3 regions of the Anaerofustis sp. LCP19S3_F7 genome follow, and region 2 is predicted to be linked to each of the others. Evidence: predicted binding sites of a transcription regulator. Region 2 holds the regulator's gene; each other region holds the start of a gene.

Region 1 (4,299 bases), on a different contig from region 2:
CATGAAGTTGTAAGGGAAGAAGGCATAAGCGCAATAAAATGCGTAAATATAGACTGTCCGGCTAAAATTTCCAGAGAAATAATTCATTTTGCTTCAAGGGATGCGATGAATATTGATACTTTGGGAGAGAGAGTTTTGGAAAACTTAATTGAAGCGGACTTAATTCAAGATGTAAGCGATATTTACAGATTAAAAGATAAAAAAGAACAAATAGAACAAATGGAAAAAATGGGTGAAAAATCCGTTTTAAACATGATTGAAGCAATAGAAAAATCAAAAGAAAATTCTCTTGAAGATTTGATTTTTGCGCTGTCCATAAATTTAGTTGGAAAGCAGGGAGCAAAACTTCTTGCAAAAGAATTTAAAAGTATGGATAATTTAATGAACGCCACATATGATGATCTTATATCTATTAATGAAATAGGAGATAAGATGGCAAATGAAATTATAATGTTTTTTAGTAATGAAAAGAAAATATCTTTGATTAGTAAGTTGAAATCTTTAGGGGTTAATATGGAATATATTAACGAAGAAAATGAAGATTTGAAGTTTGAAGGTATGACTTTCGTTTTAACGGGAACATTATCCAAATACAAGAGAAATGATGTGAAGAAGATAATTGAAAGCTACGGAGGTAAAGTTTCTTCTTCTGTAAGTAAAAAAACTACTTATGTTCTTGCTGGTGAAAATGCAGGAAGTAAAGAAGAAAAAGCAAAGACTCTTGGAATAAAAATAATTTCTGAAGATGATTTCGAAAAAATGATATAAAGAACTTCTTTTGAAGTTCTTTTTTTATGTAAAAATTAGATAAATTTTGTAATATTAAAATAAAATGTATTATAATGTATTTGTAACAATAAAAAATAAGGACAAGAATAAATGACATTAAAATATTTTTTTTCAAGACCAGAAGACATACCTTTAAATTTAACATGGAATACATATGGAGTTGAGCATTTAACTTGGCTTTTAGCTATAACTTTATTTATCGTTTGTATGTGTCGTATGTTTAAAAAAGCAGATTATGAAAAACAAAATAAAATATTAAAAATTTTTGCAATAGTTATAGTTATGCAAGAAATCATTAAAGATATTATTCATATTTATGCAGGAACTTTTAATCTTGGGCATTTACCATTTCATTTGTGCGGTATATCAATATTTTTTACTTTTTGGTATGCTTTTAAGCCTGGGAAAATTTGCGGTGAATATTTATATGCACTTTCTCTTCCAGGAGCAATGGCAGCATTATTATTCCCTGATTGGACAGAATACCCAATGCTTCATTTTTCATGCATAAATTCTTTTACCATTCATACATGGCTTGTTGTATTTGTATTTATGCTTTTATATAGTGGAAGACTAAAACCTAATTATAAAGTTTTGCCAAAGACAGCATTGTTAGTTGGTATAATTGCCGTTCCCGTATATTTTATGAATAAAGCATGGGGAACAAATTTTATGTTTTTAAGTGCTCCTGCACCAGGCTCTCCTCTTGAGATACTATATAATGTGTTTGGAAATTTTTATATTCCTGCAGCTTTGTCACTTGTATTATTTGTTTGGGTACTTATGTATGCCCCATGGCAGATAGCTTATTCAAGACAAAATAAAATGGAAGAAATTGTATAAAGACTAATGTACAATCATTAGTCTTTTTTTATTGGATAAAAGATATTAAAAAATAAAAATAACATTAAATTTGAGTATAAAATAAGAGTAAACATAACAGTAAAAATATTTTATTACATGAAAATGTCGAATTGTGTTAGGAATTATGCTAAACACTATATCTTGTGTTTTTTTTCTTCTTGACAAAGTTATATACACAATATATAATTGAATACGATCAAAGCGAAATATAATTTTATTAATATATAATTGGAGAAAAAAATATGGTAACGGAGATTTTAAAAAGAGACGGAAGAACAAGCAAATACGAAAAAAGGAAAATAACAGATGCCATTTATAAGGCTGCGGAAGCTGTTGGCGGACAAGATTATCAAATAGCCAGAGAACTTTCTGATCAAGTTGATAAAATATTAAATGAAAGATATGTTGACATTATTCCAACTGTTGAACAAATACAAGATATAGTAGAAAAGACACTAATTGAAAGTGGACATGCTAAAACTGCAAAAAATTATATTTTATATAGAGCCGAAAGAAATAAAGTAAGAGAAATGAATACAACTCTTATGAAAATTTATGAAGATTTAACTTTCAAAAGCTCAATAGAAAATGATGTTAAAAGAGAAAATGCCAATATTAACGGTGATACTGCAATGGGAACTATGCTTAAATATGGTTCTGAAGGTGCAAAAAACTTCTATGGTATGTTTATTTTAGATGAAAAACATGCTGCAGCTCATTCAAAAGGTGATATTCATATTCACGATTTAGACTTTTATACTTTAACTACAACTTGTTGTCAAATCGATTTAACAAAATTATTTAAAGGCGGATTTTCAACAGGTAACGGATATATAAGAGAGCCAAAAGATATAAGAACTTATTCTGCTCTTGCTTGTATAGCTATTCAATCAAATCAAAATGACCAACATGGTGGACAAAGTATTCCAAAATTTGATTATGATTTAGCAGCAGGGGTTGAAAAAACTTATAAGAAAATATATGTAACTAATATGGGTAAAGCATTGGAACTTCTTGCAGGCATGGAAAACGGCGAAGAAGTTGCAAAAGAATTATATAAAGAAATAGAAGAAAAAAGCGGACTTTATCCAAAATTAGATGATAATGAAGAGTTCATGAAGCTTGAAAGAGAAGCTTTAGATAAATTGGATCATAAAGATATTGATACATTGATTTCATTTACAAAGAAAAGCTCTCTAAAAGAAACAGATAAAGCAACATATCAAGCAATGGAAGCATTGGTACATAACTTAAATACAATGCATTCAAGAGCCGGTGCGCAAGTTCCTTTCAGTTCTATTAATTATGGAACAGATACTTCAAGTGAAGGTAGAATGATTATAAAAAATATTCTTCTTGCAACAAAAGCGGGACTTGGGAACGGAGAAACTCCTATATTCCCTGTTCAAATCTTTAAAGTAAAAGAAGGAATAAATTATAATCCTGGAGATCCTAACTATGATTTATTTAAACTTGCAATGGAAGTATCTAGCGAAAGATTATTCCCTAACTTCTCATTTATAGATTCTCCATTCAATCTTCAATATTATAAAGAAGGAGATCCTGATACTGAGATTGCATATATGGGATGTAGAACAAGGGTTATGGCCAATGTTGATAAGACAAAAGAAATCGTTACAGGAAGAGGTAACTTGAGTTTTACATCAATTAACTTACCAAGACTTGCTATTGATGCAAAGGGAGACATTGATAAATTCTATCAAACATTAGATGAAAAAATTGATTTATGTGTAGATCAACTTTTACATAGATTTAAAATACAATGTTCAAAGACAGTAAGAAATTCTCCTTTCTTAATGGGCGAAGGTGTATGGCTTGATTCAGAAAACCTTAAACCGGATGATACTGTAGGTGAAGTATTAAAACATGGTACATTAACAGTTGGTTTTATCGGACTTGCAGAAACACTTACAGCTTTAGTTGGTAAACATCACGGAGAAAGCGAAGAAAGTGAAAAACTTGGTCTTGAAATTGTTAAACATATGAGAGAAAGACTTGATGATGTTACAAATAAAACTCACTTAAATTTCTCTTTAATAGCAACTCCTGCGGAAGGTTTGTCAGGAAGATTTGTTAAAATGGATAAGAAGAGATATGGAATTATTCCTGGTGTAACAGATAAAGATTATTACACAAACTCATTCCATGTTCCTGTAGGATATGAAATAAGTGCATTTGAAAAAATTAAGAAAGAAGCTCCTTTCCATGCACTTACAAATGGTGGACATATTACATATGTTGAGCTTGACGGGGATACAACAAAGAACCTTGAAGCATTTGAAAAAATAGTAAGATGCATGAAAGAAATGGGACTTGGTTACGGTGCTATTAACCATCCTGTTGATAGAGACCCTGTTTGTGGATATAACGGTGTAATATATGATGAATGTCCATGTTGTCATAGAAAAGAAAATGATACTGATGTTCCTTTTGAAAGAATAAGAAGAATAACAGGTTATTTAGTAGGAACTTTAGACAGATTTAATAATGGTAAAAGAGCAGAAGAAGCAGATAGAGTAAAACATTCATTAAATTCTGAAATGGAAAGTTTATAGGAGGCAAACAATGAATACAGAAAAAGAACTAACATATGAAACAAAAATAGGTGAAACAAACGTATATGTA
Region 2 (4,299 bases):
TTGGACCTTTTGTAACGGCTATGAGTGCCGAGGCCTCTGATATGAGTAGCTGGTTACTTATGGGACTACCTGGAGTTGCTTATTTATCAGGTATAGCCGATTCAGGATGGACAGCTTTAGGTCTTGCAATAGGTACATATGTAAACTGGCTTATTATAGCAAAAAGAATAAGATTATATACGGAAGTTTCAAAGAACTCTTTTACTCTTCCTGATTTCTTTTCAAATAGGTTTAGAGATAAAAAGAAGATTTTAATGCTTATATCTTCATTATTTATAATTATTTTCTTTATTCCTTATACTGCTTCAGGATTCGCTGCTTGTGGTAAATTATTCTCAAGTTTATTTGGTATTGATTATTTTACCGCAATGGTTGTAAGTGCAGTGGTTATTATTTTATATACAGCAATGGGAGGTTTCCTTGCTGCAAGCACCACAGACTTTATTCAAAGTATAATCATGTCAGTTGCCCTTGTTATTATTCTTGTTTTTGGAATAAGTGCTGCAGGTGGTATAGATATGGTAATAAACAACGCAAAAGAACTTCCCGGATATTTAAGTATGGTTTCAACTCATAATATGACAACGGGTTCTGCTGAAAGTTACGGCTTTTTAACAATCGTTTCAAAAATGGCTTGGGGACTTGGTTATTTTGGAATGCCTCATATATTACTTCGTTTTATGGCTATTGAAGATAAAGACAAACTTAAAATTTCAAGAAGAGTTGCTTCTATATGGGTTGTAATTTCTATGTTTGCTTCTATTTTGATAGGTATAATTGGTTATGGAATGACAAAAGCATCTGTTATTCCTTTCCTTGAAGGAACATCTTCTGAAACAGTAATAGTTCAAATTGCAAATGTACTAAGTACACATGGATGGATATTTGCTTGTTTTGCCGGTGTAATACTTGCAGGTATTCTCGCTTCAACAATGTCAACTGCGGATTCACAACTTCTTGCTGCTTCTTCAAGTGTATCTGAAAACATTATAGGTGGTTTCTTTGGTAAAGAACTTGATGGTAAAAAAAGAATGATTGTAGCAAGAGGATGTCTTATTGCAATTGCTGTTCTTGGTATTTTCCTTGCAAAAGATCCAAACAGCTCAGTATTCTCTATTGTATCATTTGCATGGGCAGGTTTTGGTGCTGTATTTGGACCAGTTGTATTATTTGCTCTTTTCTGGAGAAGAGCTAATAAATACGGTGCAATTGCTTCAATGATTTCCGGTGGGGCTATGGTATTCTTATGGAAATATGTTATAAGTAATTTAGGTGGTTTATTTGATATTTATGAATTATTACCTGCTTTCTTAACAGGTTGTATATTTATGGTTGTGGTAAGTCTTCTTACTCCTGAACCTGAAAAAGAAATAACTGATGAATATGATAAAGTACAAAGTTTATTATAATTTTTGTTAAAAGCGGAGTTATCCGCTTTTTTATTTTTGTTTGAATAATTTATATATTCTTAAGGTTGAGTTAAATAAAAATATATTATATAATTTTTATATATTTTAGGAACGAAAGGTGATAAAAATGAAGTGTCCACATTGCGGTTTTAGCGAAAGTAAAGTTATAGATTCAAGACCTACTGATGATAATACGGCTATAAGAAGGAGAAGAGAGTGTTTATCTTGTGCAAAAAGATTTACAACTTATGAAAAAATAGAAACGATACCTTTAATTGTAGTTAAGAAAAATGGTACTAGAGAAGCTTTTGACAGAAATAAACTTATGAATGGTATAATAAAATCGTGTGAAAAAAGACCTGTTTCTATTGAGCAGATAGAACATGTTGTAAATGAAATAGAAAGTAATATTCAAAAAATAGCAAAGAAAGAAATATCATCAAATTTAATAGGGGAAGAGATAATGAAATACCTAAAAGATTTAGATGAGGTTTCATATGTAAGATTTGCTTCTGTTTATAGGCAGTTTAAAGATGTAAACAGCTTTATGGATGAACTAAAAAGTATGTTAAACGAGCGAGGAAATAAATAATGGAAATAAAAGAAACCGTTATTAAAACCGAAAAGCTTTTAAGTGGGAATATATTTGATGTAAAAAGAGATACAGTTATACTTCCAAACGGAAATGAAGCAACAAGAGATAATGTTGAACATATGGGAGCTTGTGCTATTTTAGCAATAGATGAATATGATAATGTTATTTTAGTAAAACAGTTTAGATGCTCTGTTTATGATGTTACAGATGAAATTCCCGCTGGTAAATTAGAAAAGGGAGAAGATCCTGATGTTGCAGCTTTAAGAGAACTTGAAGAAGAGACAGGGTATACTTCTCGTAATATAATCCCATATATGAAATTTTATCCTGATATAGGATTAGGTAATCAATTAATACATGTATATTTAGCAAAGGATTTGGTTAAAACCTGTCAATATTTGGATGATGATGAGTTTATAAATGTATATAAAATAAATATAAAAGAATTAAAACAAAAGATTTTTGAAGGAAAAATAACAGATTCAAAAATTATTGTTCCCTTTCTTAAATATTGTTTAGAAAATAATATTTAAACAGTCATAAAATATAAATAAGGACATACCCTTTATTAATAGGGTATGTCTTTTTTATGTCACAAAAAATAAGGAATAATATTTTATGATTAGAGAATTTATAAATTATCATTTTATGGAAAACAAAAATAAATATTTATTTTTTCTTCTTGTTTTTCTTCTTGGAATTATAATAGGAGGAGTCAGTATATATTTTTTAAGCTCTACACAATTGGAGGAACTTAAAAATTACATAGGTTCTTTTTTTGAACTTCTTACAAAAGATACATCAAGTATAGACAGTAAAAAGATTTTTACTCAAACAATGTATTCAGATATAAAAATATATATTTTTCTTCTTATTTTGGGGCTTAGTGCAATAAGCATTTTATATTCCATAAGTATAATGTTTTACAAAGGTTTTTTGTTTGGTTTTGTAATAACGTTTTTTATATCTTCTTATGGTTTTAAAGGAGTTTTATTTTTAATTTGTGTTTTGATAATTCCAAATATAATTAAAAATTTTGCCTTGATGTTTGCCTTTGTGATGTCTTCTTGTTTTAAAAGCTCAATTCAAAAAAACAATAAAAACAAATATGGTAAAGTGAAAAATTCTTCTTTTTATTTTAGATATACTATATACATAGTAGTGGCTTTTTTATTTAATGTTATAGGTATATGTTTTGAAAGTTATGTTGCTCCTATACTTATGGTATTATTTTCTTCTTCTTTTTTGTAATAATATTAATATTTATATTTTACTTTAATAAATATTAAAAGGGAGGAGAAAATTATGTTAAAAAGAATAAGTTCCATAGTATTAATATTTGCTTTTTTGTTTAATATTATGCCTGCTTTTGTAAAAGGGGCAGAAAAGGAAAAAGTAGATTTGAACATAAAAAGTAAGGCTGTAGTTTTAATGGATTCGTCAAGCGGAAAAGTTTTGTATCAAAAAAGCATGAATAAGAAACTTCCTTTGGCAAGCGTTACAAAAGTTATGACGATACTTTTGATATTAGAAGCTATTGATAATAAAACCATAAATATGTCCGATATGGTTACAATATCTGATTATGCAAGTAATATGGGAGGGAGTCAGCTTTATCTTGAACAAGGAGAGATGCGAAGTGTTGAAGATCTTTTGAATGCAATTATAATTGAAAGTGCAAACGACGCTTGTGCTGCAATGGGGGAATTTATAGGGGGGAGCATTGAGAAATTTGTTCTTATGATGAATGAAAAAGCAAAGAGTCTTGGAATGAAAAATACTCATTTTGTAAATTCAAACGGACTTCCTGTGGATAAACACTATTCAAGTGCTTATGATATTGCATTAATGACAAAAGAAGTGTGTAAGTATCCTGATGTTTTTAAAATAAGTGCCACTTGGCAGAAAACCATAAAAATAGGTAAAAATAATGATAAAGAGAGACTTCTTAATAATACAAATAAACTTTTAAAAATGAATGATAATGTTGATGGGTTAAAAACAGGGTATACAGCTGATGCGGGACACTGTATTTCTGCTACGGGTAAAAAGGGCGATCTTCGTCTTATTGCGGTTGTTTTAAATGCTCCCGATTCAAAAACAAGATTTGAAGAAGCAAACAAGCTTTTAAACTATGGTTTTAGTAATTACAAAGGAACAAATATTGTAACTAAGGGAGGAGAGTTTGGAGAAATTAAAATAAATAAAGGTTATGAGGATAATGTTAAGGTAGTTGCAAAGGATAATTTTACAGTTTTGAGCGGTAAAAATGAAAATGAAAAATATACAACCGAT
Region 3 (4,299 bases), on a different contig from region 2:
ACACTTCTTGCCATTAAAGCAGAAACAAGATAAGATTGTGCGGTCATAATAGAGCATAATGCCGCAGTTAAGTTTCTTCCTTCGTCGCTGTCGTATGGATAACCGAATACCATAAGAAGTGAAGCCATATTTGCAAGTCCTAGACCTGTTGTTCTAAACATATAACTCTTTCTTGCTATTTCTTCAGTTGGGAATTGTCCCCAGTGAATTGATGCTTCAAGAACAAGTTGTATTAAAGAAATCAAATGAATATAATCATTTAATTTAAAGATTCCTTCTTCTTCGTTATAGAATCTGTAAATATTGATTGACGCAAGGTTACAAGCAGTATTATCAAGGAAAGCATACTCACTGCATGGGTTTGTTGCATTTATTCTGTTGTATTTTGCACCTACGTTTCCATCTTCACCGGCAGGGCAAGTATGCCAAGCATTGAAAACATCATCAAATTGAACGGCAGGGTCTGCACAGTTCCATGCTGATTTACAAATTAAATCCCATAAGTCTTTTACTTTAACTTCCTTATTTACTTCTTCATCAACTCTACCTTTTAGTTCAAAAGTAGCATCAGGATTTTCTCTTAAGTTTAAGACTTTTTCCATAAATTCTCTGTTAAGTCTTACAGAGTTATTTCCGTTTTGTCCGCTTACTGTTTGATAGGCTTCTCCGTCCATTGAAGTATCATATCCCATTTTTCCAAGAGCTCTTACTTTGTCTTCTTCTCTTGCTTTCCATGAAACAAAATCTTCAATTTCAGGATGATCAATATCGGCTATAACCATTTTTGCAGCTCTTCTTGTTGTTCCACCGCTTTTTATTGCTCCGGCATTTCTGTCAAAACCTTTTAAAAAGCTCATCATACCTGAAGATTTTCCGCCGCTTGAAAGTTTTTCGTTTACTGCTCTTAAATTAGAAAAGTTAGTTCCTACCCCTGAACCGCCTTTAAATAACTTTGTTTCTGTAACGTATTGCTCAGAAATAGAATTATCCCCAAGCAATGTATCTTTTATAGAAAGAATAAAGCAAGCTGATGCTTGTGTTCTTGTGTATCTGTCTTTACTCTTCTTTACGCTTCTGCTTTCAGGATCAAAGTAGAACATATTGTCACTTTCACCGCTTATGCCGTAGTTTCTCTTTATTCCTGTGTTAAACCATTGTGGAGAGTTTGGAGCCCACATTTGATTTAAAAGAGCATAAGCTACTTCATCATAAAAAATATTATATTGATTTTGAGTTGTTATAAGCCCTTCATCAACAAGAGCATCTGCCCAAAATCCTACCATTCTATCAACTACTTGTTTTATGCTTGTTTCGTGTCCGTTATCTTTTCCTACCCCTGCTTTTCTAAAATATTTAGATGCTATGATATTACAGGCATTTTTTGAATAAAATTCAGGGAATTCCAAATCATGCATTTCAAAAATGTTTTTTTGTGTTTTATAATCAAAAATCTCAACATCTACGGTTTTATATTCAAATAAATCATAAACCGTAATGCTGTTATCTTCTTCAAGTCTTTTGGTAAAACGTCTTTTGAAAATATTGTTTACACTTAAATTATCCATAAAGTTCACCTTTCTTATGTAAAATATTCTACAACATATAGTATAAATTACATGCATTAATACAATTATTAGTATATCATTTATTATTGTAATTGCAATAAGTTTTATCTAACAAAAAACAAAAAAGAACGTTATAAAACGTCCTTTTTATTTAATTCTTTTATTATGTTTTCTATGCAGTGTTTAAAATAACCATTATTGCTTACTTCAATATCACAGTATTTTTTATATAAACCAATTCTGTTATTATACAAGTTATAAATATGTTCTTCGTTATTTTTTAAAAGTGGTCTGTCTTTACCAAGATTTTTAGATTTTAATATATTTTCAACACTTCTGTTTATAAATACTATTATGCTTGTTTGTTTAAAATAATCAATGTTTTCTTTTCTTGTGACTATTCCGCCTCCTGAAGAAATAAGAGTGGCGTTTAATTTTGAAAGCTCTTTTGAATAAAAGGTTTCTATATCTCTAAAACTTTCTTCACCATCTTTAAATATTTCACTGATTTTTTTGTTTATCTTTTCTTCAATGTAATTATCCATATCTATAAAAGTTAAACCAAGCTCTTTTGCAAGTGCATTACCAATACTGCTTTTACCACAGCCCGGCATACCGATTAATAAAATATTCTTTTGCATTTTTATATTTCCTTTTTAAGTTTGGATATAATCTTATTTGTATCTTCTTTTGAAATTACAAAGTCATTCCATATTTCTTCTGATTTAAGACCTTGAATAATAAGCATTTCAATTCCGCCGCAAGTTTTCTTACCTAAGTTTTCGCCTATTTCCATAAACTTTGTTTTTAGCGGATTATAAACAACATCAATTACGTAATCAAAGTTTTTGATTATATCTTCATTAACAGGAGAAAAATCAACTTTAGGATACATTCCAACAGGTGTTGTATTTATTATTACATGAGCTTTTATTTCTTTTAAATCTTCATAGTCTATTAAATTAACGTCATTTTTTGCTTGTTTATCGCTTTTATTACGGCTTACCAAATAAACTTCTTTTGCACCTAAATCCTTAACGCAAGAAATAACGGCCTTGCTTGCGCCGCCGCTGCCTAGTATTACAACCTTACTATTATTTATTTCTACATTGTTCACGTTAAGCTGATACATAAAGCCGTAATAATCGGTATTATAACCGTAAAGTTTTCCGTTAACATTTTTTATTGTATTAACGGCACCGATTTTTTCAGCCTCTTCGCTTATAAAATCCAAACCAGCCATAACGGTTCTTTTATAAGGAATAGTTACGTTTATTCCGTCAAGATTATTTTTTTTCATAAAATCTTTTATATTTTGTGCCGTATCAATATCTATTTCATAAAGCTCATACTCATAATTTAAATTTAATACTTCAAAAGCCGTATTATGTAAAATTTTTGAAAAACTATGAGGTAATTTTTCACCAATTAAACCAAATTTTTTCATATCTATCCTTTATATGTTCCAAGAATTCTTATATATGGCAAATCACCGTCAAGTCCGTATAACATTTTTAAAACATTGTTATCTTGTAAACTGCCGTCAAAATTAATATAAATTGTAAATTCTTTTCTGTATATATTTGTTTCTTTTGAATCTATTTTATTAATGTGGATATTATAATTTGCAAAGTATCTTATTAAATGACTTAATGATTTCGATTTATTGTCGATTTTAACAAGTAAATCTACTTTAGTACAATCTTTGCAGAAATATTTATCTTTACCAAGAATTATAAATTTGTTTAAATCTTCAAGTTTATCAGATTTATTTTTGTTTATTACGTTTAAGTTATCATCTACAACAAACTTATCTTTTATATAAACATCATCGTAAGTCTCAAGAAGAGAATACATTTTTGCAACGTGCCCGTCTCCGGCATTATCTAAAGCCAAAAAGGCAAAGTCTATTTCCCCGTTTGAAACAGCTTTTAAAATATCTTCGTATTCTTCAAATTTAATTACTTCAAGGTCTTTGTTAAAATATAAATTCATTGCATCAATTGATAAATGATTTATTTTATCTATGTAACCTATCTTATTAGCACTTTCAACCAAATCAATAGTATATTTTTCTTTTATTATGTTTATTGCCTTATCGGCAATTGCTTTTCTTTGAAAATTCTTACTTATATCCATAATATGATTGAAAAAGTCGGCAATCTCTTCTGAATAATCTTTGTTTTTAAGATTGTTTATTGCATTTTCAACTACCTGTGCTTCTCTTTTGGTATTTAATACTTCGATATTATTTTCTTTTTTATACTTCGCCACGTCTACGACAGTATTCATTCTTTCTTCAAAAAGTTTAACTAATTCTTTATCTATTTCGTCAATTCTTCTTCTTGATTCTTCCAAACTCTTCATACATAACTCCTAATCACATAACAAAAAATCATATAAACAAATTGCACTTGCTGCTTCTATTACAGGAACAGCTCTTTTTACAATAACGGGATCGTGCCTTCCCACTATTTCCAAACTTGTATTTTCCTTTGTTTCGACATTTATGGTTCTTTGTTTTCTTGCGATGCTTGCAGTTGGTTTTATTACAACGCTAAAGCATATAGGCTGTCCGTTTGATATTCCTCCAAGAACTCCGCCGTTGTTATTTGTGAAAGTTTTTACATTGCCATTTTCATCATAATAATATTCATCGTTCGCTTCACTTCCAAGCATATCAGCAAAAGAGAAACCTTCGCCAAATTCAACGCCTTTAACGGCTGGAATGGAA

Evidence for each region. The regulator NrdR, encoded in region 2, represses ribonucleotide reductase genes. The targets are predictions, from matches to a motif close to CACNANATNTNGTG.
Region 1: the regulator NrdR is predicted to act here: its motif matches at 1,786-1,799, upstream of ACTQYZ_RS02045 (anaerobic ribonucleoside triphosphate reductase).
Region 3: the regulator NrdR is predicted to act here: its motif matches at 1,595-1,608, upstream of ACTQYZ_RS08395 (vitamin B12-dependent ribonucleotide reductase).

The regions. Positions count from the first base shown of each region.
Region 1 covers NZ_JBQKFF010000001.1:399,471-403,769, forward strand. The annotation lists gene ligA (NAD-dependent DNA ligase LigA) at 1-768, shown strand, start outside; gene ACTQYZ_RS02040 (YwaF family protein) at 880-1,632, shown strand; gene ACTQYZ_RS02045 (anaerobic ribonucleoside triphosphate reductase) at 1,896-4,229, shown strand; gene nrdD (anaerobic ribonucleoside-triphosphate reductase) at 4,240-4,299, shown strand, end outside.
Region 2 covers NZ_JBQKFF010000006.1:9,536-13,834, reverse strand. The annotation lists gene ACTQYZ_RS06935 (sodium/proline symporter) at 1-1,409, shown strand, start outside; gene nrdR (transcriptional regulator NrdR) at 1,537-2,001, shown strand; gene ACTQYZ_RS06925 (NUDIX hydrolase) at 2,001-2,537, shown strand; gene spoIIM (stage II sporulation protein M) at 2,623-3,255, shown strand; gene ACTQYZ_RS06915 (D-alanyl-D-alanine carboxypeptidase family protein) at 3,310-4,299, shown strand, end outside.
Region 3 covers NZ_JBQKFF010000008.1:41,855-46,153, forward strand. The annotation lists gene ACTQYZ_RS08395 (vitamin B12-dependent ribonucleotide reductase) at 1-1,565, opposite strand, end outside; gene ACTQYZ_RS08400 (shikimate kinase) at 1,697-2,206, opposite strand; gene aroE (shikimate dehydrogenase) at 2,209-3,012, opposite strand; gene ACTQYZ_RS08410 (chorismate mutase) at 3,015-3,932, opposite strand; gene aroC (chorismate synthase) at 3,942-4,299, opposite strand, start outside.